DNA from 3 places in the Micromonospora humidisoli genome. Region 3 is predicted to be linked to each of the others. Evidence: riboswitches for the same ligand, from Rfam matches in the RefSeq annotation. Region 3 holds a riboswitch; each other region holds the start of a gene.
What was found. Region 3 has a riboswitch for cobalamin ahead of cobN (cobaltochelatase subunit CobN). Riboswitches for the same ligand answer to the same signal wherever they lie in the genome.
Positions count from the first base shown of each region.

Region 1 (2,261 bases), on a different contig from region 3:
GCCCAGCGGCGGGGTCTTGGACAGCGTCGCGGCGGGCCGCTCGATGCGAGCGTACTTCCCCTCGCGGACCGGCTCGGCTGTCATCGGGCCCCATTCCGGCACCGTGCGGTGCTCATCGCGGGCATGAGGGTCCGGCGGTCGCGGAGTAGCTGCGCCGCAGCACGAGCCCGTCCGGCGTACGCGTGGGTGACGCGTACGCCGGACGTTGGACGGCTCTACTGCCAGGCGCCGCTGCGGCAGATGAACTGGGTGGTGCCGCTGTACTGGGTGGTACCCCCGTCGACGTAGCTGTAGCTGGCCCGCACCGGGTGGCCGAGGTTGCTGGCCGGGCAGGTGGCGAAGAGGGTCGGCCCGGCGGTCGTGAAGGTGCCGACGCTGCCGGAGTACCAGGTGATGCTCCAGGTCGTCGTGCCGGTGCTGCTGCCGTCGCAGTAGAACTGCGACGCGCCGGACTCGCAGAAGGGCGCCGGGGCGGCGGCGAGGGCCGGCGTGGCCCCGGCGGCCACGAGGCCCAGGGCGGCAAGCGCGGATGTGGCCAGGGCCGTGACGGTGGTACGCATGGAACTCCTCCCAACGTAGCCAGGCAACGACTGAGCGCGACGTCAGCCTAACCGTTGCATCGACGTACCCGAATTAGCTGTTCGGTCAGTCGGTCGCCCGGTGCAGCCAGCGGTCGTGGTGCACCGCCTCGGCGAGCGGCCGGCGTCGCCGCCACCCGTGCCGCTCCAGGTCGGGCACGGCCTCCAGATGGGTGACCGGCCCGACGCAGAGCCAGGCCACCGGCCGGATGCCGGCCGGCACACCCAGCAGGTCGGCCAGGAACGACTCCCGGTAGAAGGAGACCCACCCCACGCCCAACCCCTCGGCGGTCGCGGCGAGCCAGAGGTTCTGGATGGCCAGGCAGACCGAGTAGAGGCCGGCGTCGGCGATGGCGTGCCGCCCGAGCACCGCCGGGCCCCCGCGCTGCGGGTCGTAGGTGACGACGATCGAGAGCGTCGACTCCAGCACCCCGTCGATCTTGATGCGCGCGAACCGTTCGGCCGCGGCACCGTCCAGAGTGGCGGCGAACGTGGCCCGCTCGGCCTGCACGTGCCGGTAGAACCGACGACGGACGGCAGGGTCCCGCACCAGGACGAAGTCCCACGGCTGCGAGTGGCCGACGCTGGGCGCGGCGTGCGCGGCGTCGAGGATCCGGTGCAGGGTGTCAGCCGGCACCGGATCCCCGGTGAACTCGGCCCGGACGTCCCGGCGGCGGTGGATGGCGTCGTAGAGTTCCACAGGCAGGCTCCCGCTGCGCTCGGCCCACCCCCGACGGGTGGGCGGTCGACGCGAGGCCGGTCTTCGGACTCCCGGATCAACGCCGACCCGTCCGCCTTCCCAGCCGTACGGCCAGTGGCTGCGCTCCTCGCGCCTGGACGGTCGCTCCCCGGTCACCGCGGCGGGCCCGTGCCGGATTCACACCGGCTTCCCGATTCTCCCCGCAGTTGCGGGGCACCTCGCACGATCATGCCGCCGCCGATGCTATCGGTGGATCACGTACGGGTGGCGGTGGTGCGGCCACGGTTCCCGGTCGGGTAGTGCCTGCGCAGGTCGGAGGTCGTCATCCGGTCGAGCATCCGGTCGGGAAGGACGCGGGAGGCCCGGATGAGGAGGGCAGCCGTCGCGCCGATGGTGTAGCGGGTGCGGGGCCTGCGGTCGGTCACCGCCGCGGCGATCCTCTTCGCGGCGACGGCGGAGGTCACCCCGGCCCTGGTGAACGCCGCCACGTGGGAGGGGATCGCCTGCATCAGGGCACCGTAGCGCTCGTTCTGCTCCGGGGTCATCGTCTCGTCGAGACGGCCGAGGGCGGCGAGGCCGACGCGGGACATCTCGGTTTTGACGCCGCCCGGTTCGACCACCACCACCCGCACGCCGTACGGGGCCAGTTCGTTGCGCAGCGCGTCGCTCATCGCCTCCATGGCGAACTTGCTGGCGGCGTACGGACCGTAGCCGGCCATGGAGACCCTGCCGTTGAGGGAGCTGATGTTGACGACGCGCCCCTTGCCGCGCAGCAGCACGGGGAGCAGGGCCTGGGTGACCGCGACGTGACCGAAGAGGTTCACCTCGAAGATGCGCCGCCACTCGTGCAGCGGCACCACCTCGACCGGGCCGGCACCGGGGACGCCGGCGTTGTTGACCAGCGCCCGCAGCGGCAGCGGATCCCGCCCGACGCGTGCGGCGAGCGCGGCGACGTGGTCGGGGTCGGTGATGTCGAGGATCAC
Region 1 covers NZ_JAFEUO010000010.1:51,226-53,486, reverse strand. Annotated here, with positions in the region: gene JQN84_RS28640 (hypothetical protein) at 216-560, opposite strand; gene bluB (5,6-dimethylbenzimidazole synthase) at 646-1,278, opposite strand; cobalamin riboswitch at 1,316-1,514, opposite strand; gene JQN84_RS28630 (SDR family oxidoreductase) at 1,533-2,261, opposite strand, start outside.
Region 1: it holds a riboswitch for cobalamin, as region 3 does, so the genes downstream of both, bluB (5,6-dimethylbenzimidazole synthase) here and cobN (cobaltochelatase subunit CobN) in region 3, are expected to answer to the same signal.

Region 2 (2,261 bases), on a different contig from region 3:
TGGTCGAGTCGGCCGCCTTCGACCGGGTGCTGACCGCCGCCCGGACGGCCGGGCTGGCCGGCCCGGTCGAGATCGCCCCCGGCGAGCCGGGCTCGGCCTGGACGGTCACCCAGGTCGACAACACCTGGCCGGTGGCCAAGGACCGGGTCGCCGTCGACCCCACGACGGGGACGGTCACCGCCCGCAGCGACTTCGCCGACTGGCCGCTGCTGGCCCAGCTCAGTGGACTCGGCATCCAGGCCCACATGGGGGTGCTCCTCGGCCCGGTCAACCAGATCCTGCTCGCCGCGCTGGCCCTCGGGCTGCTCTGCGTCGTCGTCTGGGGGTACCGGATGTGGTGGCAGCGCCGGCCCACCCGGGCGGACCGCCGGGCCCGCACCGGCACCCCGCCACCCCGGGGTGGTGTGCGGGGCCTGCCGTGGTGGGCGGTGCCCGTCGGCGTACCGGTGGTGGCGGCGATCGGCTGGGCCTTGCCCCTGCTCGGGCTGAGCCTGCTCGCCTTCCTCGTCGTCGACGTCGCCCTGGGCGTGGCGGCCCGACGTCGCCGCGACGCCGCCCCCGCACCGGCCGGCGGATGACGTGCCGCCCCCGGCCGGCACGTCACATTCCCCGGGCGACGATTGACCGGTCGGGGGTCGCGCCGTTACGGTCGACCCACTATCTGCGGCGTCGCGAGGTAAGCCGGTGGGAATCCGGCGCGGTCGCGCCACTGTGAGCGGTTCCGTCGTCGACGGGTCCGTGAGCCAGGACGCTCGGTCGTCCGCAGCCTTGCGATGGGGACGCGTCATCCCCGGGAAGGTTCGAATCCCATGTCGAGTCCCACTCCTGCCCAGCCGCTGGTGCACCCCGTCGGGTCCACCCGTCTGTGGTGGACGGCCCTGGCCGTCGCCGGCGTACTCCTGCTGCTCACCTACCTGGTCGCGTTCGACCAGGGGGCGGTCTCGCGCAGCGGCATGTTCCTGCACGAACTGATGCACGACGGCCGGCACCTGCTCGGTGTCCCGTGCCACTGACCGCTGCCCACAACCCACCCACCTTCGTCACCGTCCTGCTCCGCGGGCTCCTCGCCGGCCTCGTCGCCGGTCTACTCGCGGGCGGTTTCGGCTACCTCGCCGGTGAGCCGCGCATCGACGCGGCCATCGCGATCGAGGAGGCCGCCACCCACACCGGGCCGGTGGCCGACGACCACCACGCCGAGGACCTGGTCGGCCGGGACGGGCAGCGGTTCGGCCTGTTCCTGGCCACCGGCCTGTTCGGGACGGCGATGGGTGGCCTGCTCGCGACCGCGTACGTGCTGCTGCGCCGACGGTTCCCGGCCGCCGACGACGGCCGGTCGGCGTTGCTGCTGGCGGGCGGTGCCCTGCTCGGCGTAGTGCTCGTGCCGTTCGGGAAGTACCCGGCCAATCCCCCGGCGGTGGGCAACCCCGACACCATCGACCAGCGCACCGCCGCCTACCTGGCGTTGGTGGTGCTCGGCCTGGTGGCCGTCTGGGCGGGCACCCTGGGCTACCGGTCGGTCCGCGCCGACGCGCCGCCCTGGCAACGGTGCGGCGCGGCCCTCGGCGGGTTCGTCCTGGTCGCCGGCGTCGGGTACGTCGTCCTGCCGTCGTTCCAGGAGGTCCCGGAGGACTTCCCGGCAGCCCTGCTGTGGAACTTCCGGCTGGCCTCGCTCGGCACCCAGGTGGTGCTGTGGACCGCCCTCGGTCTGTTGTTCAGCGCCCTGATGAGCCGACGCACCGCAGGGCCGCGCCCCGGCGACCGGGCCCGTGCGCCGCTGACCGGTCAGGGCACGCCGGCCCGCCCGTGACCTCGACCAGCCTGCGGCTGGTCGCCCACGCCCACACCGGCGCGCTGCGGCGGGCGGTGTTCGGCGCGGGCGACGACGACCTGGACGAGGGAGGTCGACAGGCCGCCCTCGCCCTGGCCGGTCACGGCCGGACCGGGCCACTGGGCACCGTGGACACCTGTCTGACCAGCCCGGCGACCGCAGCGGTGCAGACTGCGTACGCCCTGGGGTTACGGCCCACCGTCGAGGCTGCGCTGGCCGACTGCGACTACGCCGGCTGGGCCGGGCGCAGCCTGGCCGACGTCGGGGCGCGCGAGCCCGGGGCGCTGCGCCAGTGGTGGGAGACGCCCGGGGCGACGCCGCACGGCGGGGAGTCCCTCGTCGCGCTGCGCGAGCGGGTCGCCGGCTGGCTCGACGACCGGCTCGGGCCGGGCCGGCGGATCGTCGCGGTGACCCATCCGATGGTGGTCCGGGT
Region 2 covers NZ_JAFEUO010000005.1:545,514-547,774, forward strand. Annotated here, with positions in the region: gene JQN84_RS21070 (PepSY-associated TM helix domain-containing protein) at 1-578, shown strand, start outside; cobalamin riboswitch at 634-775, shown strand; gene JQN84_RS21075 (CbtB domain-containing protein) at 810-1,013, shown strand; gene JQN84_RS21080 (CbtA family protein) at 1,004-1,807, shown strand; gene JQN84_RS21085 (histidine phosphatase family protein) at 1,804-2,261, shown strand, end outside.
Region 2: it holds a riboswitch for cobalamin, as region 3 does, so the genes downstream of both, JQN84_RS21075 (CbtB domain-containing protein) here and cobN (cobaltochelatase subunit CobN) in region 3, are expected to answer to the same signal.

Region 3 (2,261 bases):
AGGTGGCGCAGCCGGGCCTGCCGGACGGCGATCCCGGCGACCCGGGCGGCCCGCTCGGCGTCGGCGGCGTAGACCGACAGCCCGTCGGCGTCGATGCGTTTGAACGAGAACGGCACGGTGACGATCCGGCCGTCGAACTCGGGGATGGCCACCTGCATGGCCGCGTCCAGCGGGGACAGCCCGGCGTCGCTGGCCGCCCACTGCTCCCGGGTGCTGGTCAGGCAGAGCGCCTGGATCACCGGCACGTCGAGGGCGGCGAGCGCGCCGACGTCCCAGGCGTCCTCGTCGCCCCCGCCGGAGGCGTCGGCGGCGACCGTCCCGCCGGCGGCGAGGACGGTGACGACGAGCGCGTCGCAGCGGGCGAAGAGGTCCAGCGGCCCGTCGCCCGGGGTGAGCCCGCGCAGCGAGCCGCAGAAGATCGGCAGCGGTTCGCCGCCGGCCGTGTCGACCGCGTCGGCCAGGGTCTGCACGAAACCGGTGTTGCCGGCCAACGCGTGCGCCCGGTAGAACACGATCCCCACCGTGGGCCGCCCACCGCCGCCCTGCCGCCCGTCCGGTCCGGCCGCCTGATCCGCCTGGTCGGTCGGGTCTGACTGGGCGGTCGGGTCTGCGTGGGCGGTCGGGCGGCGCCGGTCGAGGATGCCGTACGGCGGGGTGGGGGTGGGCGGGTCGAAGCCCTCCCCGGTGAGCAGGACCGTGTCGGACAGGAACCGCGCCAGCTGGGCGAGGTTCTCCGCGCCTCCCTCCACCAGGTAGGACAGCGCTTCGGTGGCCACCCCGGAGGCCACCGTGGACGCCGCCATCAGCTCCGCGTCAGGCACCGCCTCGCCGCCGAGCACGATCGTGGGGACCCCTGAGCCGAGCACCGCCGCGAGGCCGTCCGGCCACGCCTGCCGCCCGCCGAGCAGCCGTACGACGGCCAGGTCGACCCCGTCGAGCAGGGCCGGTACGGCGGCCACGTCGACCCGGGTGGGGTTGGCGAGGCGGTAGTCGGCGGCACTGGCGCGGGCGGCGAGCAGATCGGTGTCGGCGGTGGACAGCAGCAGGATGCGCACGTGCAGCTCCGGAGAGTGACGTCCGGCTCGACCACGGGGCCGGGCCGAGCGGGGCGGGAGGGACGCCGGTCAGCGGCGGCGGAGGTCGACGACCCCGCCGACGGCGGGGCACCCGGACCGGCCGTCAGCGGTACGTGGCAGGCCGACCGCCCCGGCGACGGCCGGCGACGGTGGGAGTGGTGGGAGCACGCGGCGGCGCGGGCTCGACAGTGATGCGGGAATCACCGACCGTGATCGGGTCGGCAGTGACGCTGCGCGTCATCGGGTCCTCCTCGGGTGTCCACGCCCTGGGGTTCTCCGACGGCCGAAGTATCCTGGCTCCCGGATCGACGCTCACCCCCGGCCTTCCAACCGTGCACGCACGGTCGTGACCCACGAGGGGGGATCGCTCCCCGGTGACAGTGGCGGGACCGCGTCGGAATCGCACCGACTTCCTTCACTGCCGTCAGGCCGCGAATGCTGCCACACTCCTCACCCCGAGGTCAACGGCGGCCACCGGCCCCACGACGGCACCGGTCGGCCCCCATGGTGAGGCCGACGGCGATGGTTCGCGCTCGTCCAACGGGGCGCGGCCCGCACCCGGACGGCCCGCACCCAGACGGCCCGTCCCCGGTGGATCGTCCCCGGTGGCTGGTCGGCCCCTGGCGGTCGGGATACCTCTTTCACACGCTGTCGAGCTGATGACGTCAACGACTCGGACCGGCATGGTCGGGTCCGACCGGACGGTGGTCGGGCGGATAGCCCCGGCCACCCCACCGCCGCCGCAGCGCGGCCCCGGCCCGATGCCTCGGGCCGCGCCGTTCCGACGCCACCGGTCACCCCGTCCCGACGCTGCGATCGCCCCCCCGTCCCGGCCCTCCGGCACCCCGCACCGACACCGCCCCGACCCTGCGGTCACTCCCTCCCGTCCCTGCGACCATCCCGCACCGACAGCGCCGGTCATCCCTTCCCGACGCCACCGGTCACCCTGCCCCGACACCGCCGGCCAGCCCGTCGCGGCGGTGCGGGTCGGCACACCCGGCAGGCCCCGATCCGTCATCGTCATCAGCTCGAAAGGACCCGCATCGACATACCCACACCGAGTGGCCGGCGGACCGCAGGCCGGCGCACGCGGCCAGCGCACGCCTTCGCCACCCTGGCCGCACCCCACGGACCCGCAGCACCCCCACGACCCCGCCGCACCCCACGCACGGCTGGTGGACAGTC
Region 3 covers NZ_JAFEUO010000006.1:318,808-321,068, reverse strand. Annotated here, with positions in the region: gene cobN (cobaltochelatase subunit CobN) at 1-1,055, opposite strand, end outside; cobalamin riboswitch at 1,363-1,492, opposite strand; gene JQN84_RS22940 (hypothetical protein) at 2,260-2,261, opposite strand, start outside.